2 regions of the Streptomyces sp. ITFR-16 genome follow, and region 1 is predicted to be linked to the other one. Evidence: riboswitches for the same ligand, from Rfam matches in the RefSeq annotation. Region 1 holds a riboswitch; the other holds the start of a gene.
What was found. Region 1 has a riboswitch for glycine ahead of gcvP (aminomethyl-transferring glycine dehydrogenase). Riboswitches for the same ligand answer to the same signal wherever they lie in the genome.

Region 1 (7,325 bases):
TCTCGAAGTTCTCGGCCGCGGCGCTGAAGGGCATCCTGGTCCACACCGGACGCGACTCCTCGGCGAGGGCCCGCACCAGGCCGTAGTACAGCGCGGTGTTGGCGATCACGTCGGCGACGGTCGGCCCGGCCGGCAGCACGCGGTTCTCCACCCGCAGATGGGGGACGCCGTCCGCCAGGCCGTACACGGGCCGGTTCCACCGGTAGACCGTGCCGTTGTGCAGCACCAGCTCCTGGAGCCGGGGCACCCCGCCGTCGTCGAGGACCCGCAGCGGATCCTCGTCGTCGCAGATCGGCAGCAGCGGCGGAAAGTACCGCAGGTTCTCCTCGAAGAGTTCACGGGCCGAGCCGATCCACTGCTCCCCGAACCAGGTCCGCGGCCGCACCCCCTGGTTCTGGAGCTCGGGCGGCCTGGTGTCCGTGGCCTGCTGGAACAGCGGCGGACGCGACTCCCGCCACAGCTCCCGGCCGAACAGGAACGGGGAGTTGGCCCCCATGGCCACCTGGACGGCGGCGACGGCCTGGGCCGCGTTCCACACGTCGGCGAAGCGGTCCGGGGTCACCTGCAGATGCAGCTGGACCGAGGTGCAGGCCGCCTCCGGCGTGATCGATCCCGAGCTGCAGACCAGCCTCTCCACGCCCTCGATATCCAGCGAGAAATCCTCGCCCCGCGCCGCCACCATTTGATCGTTCAGCAGGGCGTACCGGTCGACGTCGGAGAGGTTGGACCGGACCATGTCGTCGCGTCCGAGCGTCGGAAGGATTCCGATCATCATGATCCCGGCATCGACCTCACCGGCCTTCCGGTCCGCATATCCCAGTCCGGTGCGCAACTCCTCGGCCAACTGGTCGAGAACGCGTCCTGACAGATGATGGGGAACTATGTTCACTTCCAGATTGAACATCCCCAGTTCCGTCTGGAAATCACGGCTGGCGATGCGGTCCAGGACTTGTCCATTCAACATCTTCGGCATGCCGTCGGAGCCCGTGAGATTCAGCTCGATCTCCATGCCCATGAGGTTGCGCGGCCGGTCGAACCTCCGCTCCGCCAGAAGCCTCTCCAGCCCCTCCAGGCACTGGTGCAGCTTCCTGCGGTACCTCTGCCGATCGGACAGGTCAAAGGCGCCCGCCACGACCTTCTCCCCCATCGAAGGGTCCCTCCTCGAGTGGGCAGCCCGCGGCCCAGGCCGCTCGCATCACGATCGATAATGCCCAGACGACGTGATCTATAACGCCCCGCCGACGGCGTACAGCCGCTAATCTGAGGACTACGGCCCCGGGCACATTCACTCGGCATGGCGCAGCGTGCAGTTCCCGGCTCGGGCGCCCGGGTAAAGGGCGACGTGTTTCAGCCTACCGCTCTGCGGGAAAAACCCGAGGCGGTGGCTGCGCCGCTCACGTCGAATCGGCATGTTCTCCGCATAATAAAGTCCGGATACCGCCTTGCCGGCAATAGCCGCGACGGCTAGTGGAAACACCGCGTGAACACGTGTCGTATAAACTCCGCGGACGAGGCAGAGAGTTGACGCACCGGCCCAGTCACCGGCCTCCTCTGGCCCCGCACGCCGACAGCGCCGTCTGCACCCGCCCGCGTTCCACCGTGTCTCCGAAGTGAGAGGCGACCCACCATGCCGCTGCATGTTCCCCCGGCTCCCGCGCCCGCTCTGCGCAGCGTTCTCGCGGCACTCGGTTCACCGACCGCGGTCCGCGAGGCCCGGACGCCCGCCCTGCGGACCGTCCAGGGACCTCTGAGCCCCGATCATCCGCTCCCCGTCCATGTCCTGGACAACGTCGCCGGCGGGCTCCCGCCCACCACCCGGCTCGCCGCCTGGCGCTTCCAGATCCGCAGCACGGAGCGGGCGGTGGCCGCGGCGGACACCATGCTCACGCCCGACGGCTGGGCCTTCTCGCACTTCTTCGAGGGTCCCTACATCGCCTCGACCGAGCTGGCTCTGCGGCAGGCGGAGGCCGCGGCCAGGGACTACCAGCCGAGGCTGCTGTCCATTCCCGACCTCTACATGCTGGCTCTGTGGCTGCACGAGGACATCGCGGCCGACGCCTCCGGCGGCTCCCCCGCGCCCACCGATCTGCTGGTGCCGCTGGCCCCCGCACCCCCGGGCATTGCGGCCCACCGTCCGCACCGGGTCGCCGACCTGCTGCCGGTGATCGCCACGCGCATCGCCCCCGGCCCCGGCCCGCTGCTCGGCTCCCCGGCCTGAGGCCAGGTCACCGCTCACTTCCGCACTGTGCCCCGTCGCTCCGGCGACGGGGCACAGTGCGCGCTCGTGGGCGGGGGGCCCGCGCCCATCCGGACTAGTTCTATCCGGCCACCCCGAACCACCCGAAGTGACAGTGCAGTTGCGTTGAACCGTCCGGCCGGGTGATGCGTCATGGGAGGAGAAGAAGCGCTGCTGCGAAATCCCTGCGGATCGACGCCCGTGGGGCAACACTGGGAGCGGACCGATCGATACGGGGGACGGTCATGAACACCTCTTCACACCGCAGGACACTCAACTCAACGCAGCGAAAGAACCCAGCCATGTGCCAGCACCAGCCGCCCTGCCCGACAGCCGACTCAGCCGACCGGGAAGCCGCCCGTCAGGTGGCGCACCATCCGGAACAGGGCTGGAGCCTGCTGTGCAACGGCGTCCTGCTCTTCGAGGACACCGGTGAGCTGCTCCCGGACGGGCAGATCATCGCCCCGCACCGGCCGCTCGCGGCGAGCCGGGTGATGAAGGCCGCCTGACCGCGGCACGGTACGGAAAGGGGCCGGCCCGGAGAAGTCTCCGCACCGGCCCCGACGCATGTCCGCGTCACTTCCCGCCGCTCATGGCTCAGTTGTCGTACTCGTCCAGCGGCGGGCAGGAGCAGACGAGGTTGCGGTCACCGAACGCACCGTCGATCCGGCGCACCGGCGGCCAGTACTTGTCGGCGGCCGAGACCCCCGCCGGGAAGACCGCGGTCTCGCGGCTGTAGCCGTGCTCCCAGTCCCCGCCCAGCGCGGCGGCCGTGTGCGGGGCGTTGGCCAGCGGGTTGTCGTCCGCGCTCCACTCGCCGGACGCGACCTTCTCGATCTCGGCGCGGATGGCGATCATCGTGTCGCAGAAGCGGTCGAGCTCCGCGAGGTCCTCGCTCTCGGTCGGCTCGATCATCAGCGTCCCCGCGACGGGGAACGACATGGTCGGCGAGTGGAAGCCGTAGTCGATGAGCCGCTTGGCGACGTCGTCGATGCTGACGCCGGTCGCCTTGGAGATCGGCCGCAGGTCCACGATGCACTCGTGCGCCACCAGCCCGGCCGGGCCGTTGTACAGGATCGGGTAGTGCGGCTCGAGACGCTTGGCGATGTAGTTGGCCGCGAGGACGGCGACCTGCGTCGCGCGCTTCAGTCCCTCGCCGCCCATCAGGCGGACGTATGCCCAGGAGATCGGCAGGATGCCGGCCGAGCCCCAGGGGGCCGCCGAGATCGGGCCGACGCCGGTCTCCGGACCGGCGGCGGGCTGGAGCGGGTGGTTGGGGAGGTACGGCGCCAGGTGGGCGCGCACCCCGACGGGGCCGACACCCGGGCCGCCGCCGCCGTGCGGGATGCAGAAGGTCTTGTGCAGGTTGAGGTGCGAGACGTCGCCCCCGAAGTGACCCGGCTTGGCCAGGCCGACCAGCGCGTTGAGGTTGGCGCCGTCCACGTAGACCTGGCCGCCGGCGTCGTGCACCTCGGCGCAGATGTCGGCGACGTGCTCCTCGAAGACACCGTGGGTCGACGGGTAGGTGATCATGAGCACGGCGAGCTCGTCGCGGTACTGCGCGATCTTGGCCCGCAGGTCCTCGATGTCGACCTCGCCGTCGTCGGCGGTCTTCACCACGACGACCTTCATCCCGGCCATCACGGCGCTCGCGGCGTTGGTGCCGTGCGCGGAGGACGGGATCAGGCAGACGGTGCGCCCCTCGTCCCCGTTGGCCCGGTGGTACGCGCGGACGGCCAGCAGCCCCGCGAACTCGCCCTGCGAGCCGGCGTTCGGCTGGATGGACACCGCGTCGTAGCCGGTGGCCTCGGCGAGGCGCTCCTCCAGCTCACGGATGAGGGTCAGGAAGCCCTGTGCCTGCTCGGCGGGCGCGAACGGGTGCAGCGCGCCGAACTCGGGCCAGGTGATCGACTCCATCTCGGCCGTCGCGTTCAGCTTCATGGTGCAGGAGCCGAGCGGGATCATGCCCCGGTCCAGCGCGTAGTCGCGGTCGGCGAGCTTGCGCAGGTAGCGCAGCATCGCGGTCTCGGACCGGTGCTGGTGGAAGACCGGGTGGGTCAGGATCTCATCGGTGCGCAGCAGCCCCTCGGGCAGCGCGTCCTCGGTGGTGGCGTCCAGCGCCTCGACGTCGCCCTCCGCGCCGAAGGCGGACCACACGGCGGCGACCTGGGTCCGCGTGGTGGTCTCGTCACAGGCGAGGGAGACGGTGTCGGCGTCGACCAGCCGCAGGTTCACCCCGCGCTCACGGGCGCCGGAGACCACGGAGGAGGCCTGGCCGGGGACCCGGACGGTCAGCGTGTCGAAGTGGGTCCCGGTCACCACGTCGATCCCGGCGGCGCGCAGGCCCTCGGCCAGGATCGCGGCGTAGCGGTGGGTGCGCCGGGCGATCGTGCGCAGCCCCTCGGGCCCGTGGTAGACGGCGTACATCCCGGCCATCACGGCGAGCAGCACCTGAGCGGTACAGATGTTGCTGGTGGCCTTCTCGCGGCGGATGTGCTGCTCGCGGGTCTGCAGGGCCAGCCGGTACGCCTTGTTGCCGTCGGCGTCCACGGAGACACCGACGAGGCGCCCGGGCAGGCTGCGCGCGAACTTCTCGCGTACGGCCATGAAGCCCGCGTGCGGTCCGCCGAAGCCCATCGGGACGCCGAAGCGCTGGGTGGTGCCGACGGCGATGTCCGCGCCGAGGTCGCCGGGCGAGGTGAGCAGGGTGAGCGCCAGCAGGTCGGCGGCCACGGTGACGATCGCGCCCAGCTCGTGCGCCCGGTCGATGACGGGCTTGATGTCCCGTACGGCCCCGGAGGCGCCCGGGTACTGCAGCAGGACGCCGAAGACGCCTCGCTCGGCGATCTCGGCCGGGATGCCGTCGGTGAGGTCGGCGACGACGACCTCGACACCGGTCGGCTCCGCGCGGGTCTCTATGACGGCGACGGTCTGCGGCAGGGTGTCCGCGTCGACCAGGAAGACCCCGTTCTTGACCTTGCCGACGCGCCGTGCGAGTGCCATGGCCTCGGCGGCGGCGGTGCCCTCGTCGAGGAGGGAGGCGCCGGAGGTGGGCAGCCCGGTCAGCTCGGCGACCATCGTCTGGAAGTTCAGCAGGGCTTCGAGGCGGCCCTGGGAGATCTCCGGCTGGTACGGCGTGTAGGCCGTGTACCAGGCGGGGTTCTCCATCACGTTGCGCAGGATCACCGGCGGGGTGAACGTGCCGTAGTAGCCGAGCCCGATCATCGGGGCGAGGACCTGGTTGCGGTCGGCGAGCCGGCGCAGCTCGGCCAGCACCTCGGCCTCGGTCCGGGCGCCCGGCAGCCGCAGCGCCTCGGCGCTCTTGATCACATCGGGGACGGCGGCCGCGGTGAGCTCGTCGAGCGAGCCGTAACCGACCTGGGCGAGCATCTTCGCCTGCGCGGCGGCATCGGGACCGATGTGCCGCTGCTCGAAGGGGATTCCCTGTTCCAGCTGGGAGAGCGAAGTGCGACGGGGGGTCATGATGGAGGCCTCCTGGTCTGTCACGACCTGCGAGGGGCACCACGGCGCGGGGTGCCCGAACGGCCTCCCCCTCTGTCATCTCAACCTGAGAGCTTCACCGGCGCCCGGGGGCACCGGCTTTCACCGTCGGTGAGGGAGAGTCCCGGCCCGGCCTGCGGCCGCGCGAAACCCGCCCTGCTTTCCAGAGTGACCTCGTCCGTGCGGTACGGGGGCCTGAGAGATTCCGGGGAGGATTTGCTCCTTCGGCGCCCCCGGATTCGCTCCGGAGGACTCTCCCGCACAGGGTCAGCAGCCGCCACCAGCGTACCAGCGGGGCCCCGCCGGGAATTCTCGAGTGGCCAACGCCACGGATCTGCACTTCTGTAGTCCCTGTGGACCAGCCGCGACCAGTGGGAGGGACCGTGCAGACCGACATCGATCCGCGCAGCCTGATCGGCCGCAAGGCGTTCGACCGCAAGGGCACCAAGATCGGGACCGTGGACGAGGTGTACCTCGACGACGCGACCGGCGTACCCGAGTGGGCGGCCGTACGCACCGGACTGTTCAGCCGGGACGCGTTCGTCCCGCTGGAACCCAGCGAGTTCGTCGAGGACGCCCTGCGCATCCCCTTCGACCGCTCGCTGATCAAGGACGCCCCCGACTTCGGGGTGGGCCGCCATCTCTCCCCGGAGCAGGAGCTCCAGCTCTACCGGCACTACGGTCTGGACTCCGCCCCGGGCGGGACCGCCCCGGACCGCGACTTCGGCAAGCTGGCCGGCCAGGAGGAGTAGTCCGCGGGATTCCGCACGAGCGGCAGGGGATCGGCCGGCCGCAGCTCCGGATCGTCGATACGGAACGTACGCACCCGGCCGGGCGCCGATTCGGGCTCCTCGAACCGCACGGTCACCCTGCCGACCCCGCTCCCCTGCACCCAGCCGTGTCCGTGCACCTCGTGCCGTACGTCGTGGCCGGCCGGCCAGCGCCGCGCGGCGAGCTGCTCGGCGCTCTCCTGCTCGGGGCCGTCGTCCGCGGGCGCGTCCCCGTCCCCGTCGCTCTCCGCCGCCGCCCCCGCGGCTTCGGGGGCCTCGGCCGCGGTCCGCTCGGCGGCCTGTGCGAACAGGTCCTCCTGGGTGAAGTCGGCGAGCCCGGTGACGCCGACCCCCAGCAGCCGCACGCCCCCGGTGGTGTCCACTGACTCCAGGAGCCGCGCGGCGGCCTCCCTGACCACCGCGGGGTCGTCGGTGGGGCCCCGCAGCGTCTCGGAGCGGGTGAGGGTCGAGAAGTCGTACCTGCGCACCTTCAGCACCACCGTGCGCCCCGACCGGTCGGCGGCCCGCAGCCGCTGCACGCACCGGTCGGCCAGCCGCTCCACCTCGGTCCTGACCCGGACCCGGTCGTGCAGATCCATGTCGAAGGTGTCCTCGACCGACACCGACTTCGCGTCGCGCTCCGCGACCACCGGCCGGTCGTCGTGGCCGAGCGCCATCCGGTGCAGCGAGGCGCCGTGCGCCTTCCCCAGCAGCCGTACGAGCTCCGCCTCGCCCGCCTCGGCCAGGTCGTCGACCGTGGTCATCCCGGCGCGCCGCAGATGGTCGGCGGTGGCAGGGCCGACGCCCGGCAGCGTACG
Region 2 (7,325 bases), 4.5 Mb from region 1:
TCCGGCGTCTCGATCGAGGCGATGCCGTCCGGGTTCTTGTCCTTGTACGGACCCTTGTACTTGTCGCCTCCGATGAGGTGGGCCTTGAAGTACGTCGGACCGTTGGACAGGGCCTCCGGCGCGAAGTTGGAGCGCTCGACGGCGTACTTGACGTCCTTCGAGGTGATCGCGGACCCGTCCTCGTACTTGAGCCCCTTCTTGAGCTTGTACGTCCAGGTCTTCGCGTCCGGGCTCGCCTTGCCGAGGCCCTCGGCGAGGTCCGGGACGACCTCCAGGCCGTCCTTGCCGGCGGCCGGCTTGAACGACGTGAGCGAACGGCCGTACAGGCGGGAGAAGTTCTGCACCCAGCCGTAGTAGGTGTTGCCGGGGTCGAGCGAGTCGGGCTCGTCGGACATCTCGAGCTTGAGCGTCCCGCCCTTCTTGTCCGACTTGTTGACGACGGACGTCAGCGCGGCGTCAGTCGCGGCGGAGCCGTCCTTGCCGCCCTTGCCGCTGCTGTCGCTGTCCTTGGAGCCGTTGCACGCGGACGCTCCCAGCATCAGGACCACAGCTGTGGCGACCACCGCTGTCGTTTTTCTGGTCTTCACCTGAGGAAATCCCCCTCAATCGATGGTTGCCATGGCTTGTCGCACGCCGTTGTGACGAGCACCCGGGCACTACTTGCTACGGGGATCGAGGGCATCACGCAGCCCGTCTCCCAGCAGGTTGAACGCCAGGACCGTGACGAAGATGGCCACGCCCGGCACGATCATGTACAGCGGATCGTTCTCGTAGAAGTCGATGGCATTGGTGAGCATCCCGCCCCAGGAGGCCTGCGGGGGTGCGATGCCGACTCCGAGGTAGCTGAGTCCCGCCTCGAAGAGGATGTTCGACGGGATGAGCAGCGTGGAGTAGACGAGAACGGGCGCCACCAGGTTCGGCAGCAGCTCCCGGAAGAGGATGAAGGGGCCGCGCGCGCCCAACGACCGTGCGGCCTCGACGAATTCGCGATTGCGCAGGCTCATCGTCTGGGCACGCACGATCCGGCCCATGTACGGCCAGCTGAAGAATCCGATCACGAAGATCAGGACGGCGATGCGCAGCGGCAGCCCTTCCAGACCGAACGCGCCGTCCTGCAGGGCCGCCGAGATGGAGATCGCGAACAGCAGCAGCGGGAAGGCCAGGAAGGTGTCCATCATGCGGCTGATGAAGGTGTCGACCCAGCCGCCGTAGAAGCCGGAGACGACGCCGAAGAAGACGCCGATCACGACGGAGAGCAGGGTCGAGCCGACGGCGACGACCAGGGAGACCCAGGAGCCCTCGATGATCCGGGTCATGATGTCCCGGCCGTACTGCGGCTCGACGCCGAGCGGGTGGCTCCAGCTGATGCCGCCCCAGTCGCCCTTGGGGGCGAGCAGCGCGGGGTCGATGAGGTCCTGGTGGAACTCGTTGGGGTCCAGACCGAAGACGGCCTGGATCGGCTTGGAGAGCACGGCGAGCAGGATCAGCAGGATGACAACGATGCCGCCCGCCACCGCCACCTTGTCGCGCTTGAAGCGCGACCAGGCGATCTGCCCGAGCGAACGGCCCTCGATCTGGCTCTGTTTAACCCCCGTGAGTACTGCCTCCGGCTGCGCCTCGGCAGCCGATCCGGTGGTCTCGATCGGTGCGGTCACAGTGCCTTTGACCCCTCCCGCCGGCGGTTGGCCGGCCCCTACTCGCCGCGGTAACGGCCTGGCGCGTGTCAGCCGGGGCGCTGTGACCCGGCTGATGTGTTCGATGCGGTGAATGCGTCTGCGGAATGTCCGCCGGTGCAACCTCGTACAAAGGGCCGACGATCCCCACTAGCCGGGAGTCTTCAACGCGGTTGCGATCACCCGCCAGACCTGACGGGGAATGTTTGCTCAAACGTGATGCGGTCAGTGAGCTTCCGTTATCCGGACAGGTTGATCGATTGAGCGGACCACTCGGCCGCTAATCCACCAGAACGGACATGACGCCCAACGGGCGTGATTGCATGGCTATTTGGGTGACCTGAGCGGACGTCTTGTCCGGTCGGCCGCCGCTTTGTCCCCTCCGGGCGGCGCGGCAGCCGGGCTCAGTACGCGCGCGGCGCCGGGCCGGGGGCCTGCGGGTATCCGTAACCGGGAGCGACGGCCGCGCCGCGTCCGGCCGGGGCGTGCGCGTCGCGGTCGTAGAACGGCCGGGCGTTGGCCCGCAGCCACATCGTGACCGGGTCGTACTCGTCGGCCATCGCGACCGTGGAGACCGGCAGCCCCTCGGGGACCGTGCCGATCGACTGCTGCATCATCGCCCGCACGGCGTCGACGGACGGCCGGCTCGTGTCGTACAGATCGAGACCGATGGCGAGGTACGGGACGCCGAGCGCGGGCTGCACCCAGGCGCGGCGCAGCGAGCGGATCGCGGGGGTGTGGTGGGCATTCTGCGCGAGCTGGGCGTAGAACTGCGGGATCTCCACGGCCGGCTCGCTGATGCGCAGCGGTCCCGCGGGCATCCGGTCGAGGCCGGTGGCGATCCGGCGCAGGTCCAGCCAGGGAATGCCGACGCCGCCGCCGGGGGCGTGCGGGTTGAGCCAGATGCCCCAGCGGTCGGGGAACAGGGCGCGGGCGATGTCGAGGCCGCCGACGACCTCGTGGGCCCTGTTCCAGCCGCTGGCGGAGAGCTCCTGGGCGGAGGTGACACAGGGGGCGTAGCCGAGGCCGTCGACCTCCATGTTGCCGTACTGGGCGTCGGGGGCGCCGGCGCTGCCGTGCCAGAGCAGCATCCAGATCCGGTCGGCCGCCAGGGCCTGGAGCAGCGCCTCGTACGCGTCGTAGCGCCCGGGCGTGACTTGGCGCAGCATGTGCTCGACCTTTCCGGCCGCCGCGGTGCCTGACGCACTCACCCTGGGTCCCGCCCCTCTTCGATCCTCTGTGTCGGCCTGCCGCTCCCGGGGCACTCGGGTTCGGCGCGGTGCCGGGGCACCAGCCATCAAACCAGCTTATGCGGCGGCCCTGACACCGACTTGACGGCGCGGGCCGGCGGTGTCATCCGGCGGGGATGCCCGGCCCCTGCGCGGCGGCCCGCTGATAGAAGGGCCGCACCCGGTCGCGCATCCAGTCGGCGACCGGGTCCTGGGCCACGTCCAGCAGCACCAGGTTGACCGGCCACGGCACCTCGACACGGCCCAGCGCCCGGCCCAGGGCGTCCATGGGGGCGTTGCGCCCGGCTCCGTCCCAGGTGGAGAACTCGACGCCGACGAAGAGGACGGGGTCGCCGCCCTCGATGCTGGCCAGGACCCGCCGGGCGGTGAGCACGACACCGCTCTCCTCGAACTCTCCGGCGGCCGCCGCGAGGAAGTCGACCGGCTCCTGCTTCCAGTCCGGTTCGTACAGCCGGACCCGGCCGCCGCTGGACGGGCCGTCGAGCGGGGTGCGACCGGTCCGGCAGAGTTCCGCGACGGCCGGCGGCGGCAGCGGCATGCCGACGGCGCCGCCCGGGTTCACCGCCAGGCCGAGCTGCGGGGGCAGTCCGCGGGCGAACTCGCGGGCGGGGGCCACGGTGAACGACAGGTGCGTGCCGACGCAGGCCAGGAACTGCTGCTCGGAACTGAACACGGGCACATAGGGCGCGCCCTCGATGTCCAGCGTCGGCAGATCGAGGTCGGTCGCGTCGGGTCCGCCGCCGTTGGGCAGGGGCACCCAGAGGCTGCTGCGGCCGAGCACCTCGACGAGCCGGCCGCCCGCCTCCGGGCTGCCGAGCGAGGCGCCGAGCACTTCTTCGAGCTCATTGGCCGGCCATCCGCTCTGCGGATGGCTCCGGGCCGGTGCCGGAATGTCCACTGTCTCCCTCTCTCACCCCGATGCCGTGCAGCAAGAGGTTAGGCCGTGTCCACAAAGTATCGTCGTCCGCCCGGAGGGCGGGGTGGCGGCGTCTGGTGCGTGCCGGGCGTCGCGGACCGGACGAGACCTTGCGGACACGGCCTCAGGCCCGTGGCCGGACTTCTCCTGGCCGCACCCCTGGTGTCCGGCCCTCGGACGGCCTTCGCTCAGTCCTTGCTCTGTGCGTCTGCGAATGAGATCCGCGTCAGCAGGTCCGCCGCGTCCCGGTCCAGCAGTACGGCGGAGGCGCAGCCGGGCGGCAGCAGGCCGGCCCCGGTGTCCCGCAGCAGGCGCGCCACGGCCCCGCGGTGCCGGGCGAACGCGTATCCGGAGACGCCCCGGCCCCGTGCGCGCTGTCCCTCCCGCGCCGTCTCGGGGGCGACGTCGAGCAGGACGAGGTGCAGGCTCCGGCCGCGCCGCCGGGCGTCGCGGGCCAGCCAGCCGCGCACCCAGGCCTGGGTGCCGCAGTCGTGGACGACGACGGAGGCCCCGGAGCGCAGCGCCCGCCGCAGCCCCCAGTAGTGGGCGATGCGGACGAGCGGCCGGTAGAGGGCGTACGGCACCGAGCGGGGCAGCCGCGCCGCCCAGCGGTCCCGGGCGTCCTGGGAGTCGATGGCGTACGCCGGGGCGGTCCGGGCGATCAGGGTCGACTTGCCGCTGCCGGGCAGCCCGGAGACCACCACGACGTCGCCCGCCGTGAAGCGCAGGCCCCCGGGACCGTGTCCGGCCCGGTCCCGCAGGTCCCGTACGACGGGCGGGCGCGGGCCCGCCGCCTCCCTGACGGGCGAGCCCGGCTGTGCGGGCAGTGCGCCGGGTGCGACCCCCGCGGCCGTCGCGTACCGCTGGAACGTCATCGCCATCCCCCTGCCGATCGAACGACCCGCACCTACCCCTGAAGTGTAAAGAAAAGGTAATGCGGCACAACTGTCCGACTCGCCGGAACCCGGCGGGGAGACCGCCGCCGATGTGTGACGTACCGCCGCCCCCACGGTCCCGCGCGGCGTGCGATGATGGCCCCGCCAACTGCATATAGGCCGCTTGAATCCGCGCGGGAGAGTTCCGGCCACCGTGCCGGGCGCCGAAGGAGCAAGATCCTCCCTTGAATCTCTCAGGCCCCGTACCGCGTGGATGAGGCAGATCTGAAAAGCGAGCCGCCCGGCGGCTCCACCCAAGGTGCAAGCCGAACCCCTGCGGGGTCTCTCGGCGAACCTCTCAGGTTCCGATGACAGATGGGGAGGGATCGTCCTCGTCGTCATGCCCTGGGAGTCCTTGTCCATGAGCACCGCCCCCCGCCTCACCGCCCTCGATGCCCTGCACCGTTCGCTGGGCGCGACCATGACCGACTTCGCGGGCTGGGACATGCCGCTGCGCTACGCCAGTGAGCGCGACGAGCACAACGCCGTGCGCACGAAGGCCGGCCTCTTCGACCTCTCCCACATGGGCGAGATCACCGTCACCGGCCCGGCCGCCGCCGACCTGCTGAACTTCGCGCTGGTCGGCAACATCGGCACCGTCTCCGCGGGCCGCGCCCGCTACACGATGATCTGCGCCGAGGACGGCGGGATCCTGGACGACCTGATCGTCTACCGCCTGGGCGAGGCCGAGTACATGGTCGTCGCCAACGCCGGCAACGCGCAGATCGTGCTGGACGCGCTGACCGCCCGCGCCGAGGGCTTCGACGCCGAGGTGCGCGACGACCGCGACGCCTACGCGCTGCTCGCCGTCCAGGGCCCCGAGTCCCCCGCCATTCTCGCCGCCGTCACCGACGCCGACCTGGACGGCCTGAAGTACTACGCGGGACTCCCGGGCACGGTCGCCGGGGTCCCCGCGCTGATCGCCCGCACCGGCTACACCGGCGAGGACGGCTTCGAGCTGTTCGTCGCCCCCGAGCACGCCGAGCGGCTGTGGCGCGCGCTCACCGATGCGGGCGCCTCGCGCGGCCTGATCCCGTGCGGGCTCTCCTGCCGCGACACGCTGCGCCTGGAGGCGGGCATGCCGCTGTACGGGCACGAGCTGACGACCTCCCTGACGCCGTTCGACGCCGGTCTCGGCCGGGTCGTGAAGTTCGAGAAGGACGGCGACTTCGTGGGCCGCAAGGCGCTGGAGGCCGCCGCCGGGCGCGCCGAGACCGCCCCGCCGCGCAAGCTCGTCGGCCTGGTCGCCGAGGGCCGCCGGGTACCGCGCGCCGGGTTCTCCGTCGTCGCGAACGGCGAGGTCATCGGCGAGGTCACCTCCGGCGCGCCCTCGCCCACGCTGGGCAGGCCGATCGCCATGGCCTATGTCGACGCCGCGCACGCCACGCCCGGCACCGCGGGTGTGGCCGTGGACATCCGGGGCAGCCACGAGCCGTACGAGGTCGTGGCGCTGCCGTTCTACAAGCGCCGGAAGTAGAACCGTAGGGCGCGGCGGGCACCGCGCACGTGACGCAGTCCCGTCTCACACCGTAAGACCATCGTTCATCAGCACTCCCCCGCGTACAGGAGAATTCAGGTCATGAGCAACCCCCAGCAGCTGCGGTACAGCAAGGAGCACGAGTGGCTGTCGGCCGTCGAGGACGGTGTGGCCACGATCGGCATCACGGAGTACGCGGCCAACGCGCTCGGTGACGTCGTCTACGCCCAGCTCCCCGAGGTCGGTGACACGGTGACCGCGGGCGAGACCTGCGGCGAGCTGGAGTCGACCAAGTCGGTCAGCGACCTGTACTCGCCGGTGACCGGCGAGGTCACGGCCGCGAACCAGGACGTGGTGGACGACCCGTCGCTGGTGAACTCCGCGCCGTTCGAAGGCGGCTGGCTGTTCAAGGTACGCGTCGCGGAGGAGCCGAAGGACCTGCTCTCCGCCGACGAGTACACCGAGTTCTCCGGCAACTGAGACCCCAAGGGACCACCTGATGTCGCTTCTCAACTCCTCCCTCCACGAGCTGGACCCGGACGTCGCCGCCGCCGTCGACGCCGAGCTCCACCGTCAGCAGTCCACCCTCGAGATGATCGCCTCGGAGAACTTCGCTCCGGTCGCCGTCATGGAGGCCCAGGGCTCCGTCCTGACCAACAAGTACGCCGAGGGCTACCCCGGCCGCCGCTACTACGGCGGCTGCGAGCACGTCGACGTGGTCGAGCAGATCGCGATCGACCGCATCAAGGCGCTCTTCGGCGCCGAGGCCGCGAACGTCCAGCCGCACTCGGGTGCGCAGGCCAACGCCGCCGCGATGTTCGCGCTGCTCAAGCCGGGCGACACGATCATGGGCCTGAACCTGGCGCACGGCGGTCACCTGACCCACGGCATGAAGATCAACTTCTCCGGCAAGCTCTACAACGTGGTCCCGTACCACGTCGACGACACCGGCGTCGTGGACATGGCCGAGGTGGAGCGCCTGGCCAAGGAGTCCAAGCCGAAGCTCATCGTGGCCGGCTGGTCCGCCTACCCCCGTCAGCTGGACTTCGCCGCCTTCCGCCGCATCGCGGACGA

Region 2: it holds a riboswitch for glycine, as region 1 does, so the genes downstream of both, gcvT (glycine cleavage system aminomethyltransferase GcvT) here and gcvP (aminomethyl-transferring glycine dehydrogenase) in region 1, are expected to answer to the same signal.

What each region holds. Positions count from the first base shown of each region.
Region 1 is NZ_CP134609.1:6,892,716-6,900,040, reverse strand. Features, by position in the region: gene RLT58_RS30660 (glutamate-cysteine ligase family protein) at 1-1,147, opposite strand, end outside; gene RLT58_RS30655 (hypothetical protein) at 1,628-2,218, shown strand; gene RLT58_RS30650 (DUF5999 family protein) at 2,539-2,745, shown strand; gene gcvP (aminomethyl-transferring glycine dehydrogenase) at 2,834-5,719, opposite strand; glycine riboswitch at 5,911-6,007, opposite strand; gene RLT58_RS30640 (PRC-barrel domain-containing protein) at 6,121-6,489, shown strand; gene RLT58_RS30635 (DNA polymerase IV) at 6,414-7,325, opposite strand, start outside.
Region 2 is NZ_CP134609.1:2,396,994-2,404,318, forward strand. Features, by position in the region: gene RLT58_RS10495 (ABC transporter substrate-binding protein) at 1-587, opposite strand, end outside; gene RLT58_RS10500 (ABC transporter permease) at 657-1,655, opposite strand; gene RLT58_RS10505 (enhanced serine sensitivity protein SseB C-terminal domain-containing protein) at 2,078-2,884, opposite strand; gene RLT58_RS10510 (enhanced serine sensitivity protein SseB) at 3,027-3,821, opposite strand; gene RLT58_RS10515 (AAA family ATPase) at 4,028-4,714, opposite strand; glycine riboswitch at 4,900-4,993, shown strand; gene gcvT (glycine cleavage system aminomethyltransferase GcvT) at 5,136-6,251, shown strand; gene gcvH (glycine cleavage system protein GcvH) at 6,354-6,731, shown strand; gene glyA (serine hydroxymethyltransferase) at 6,751-7,325, shown strand, end outside.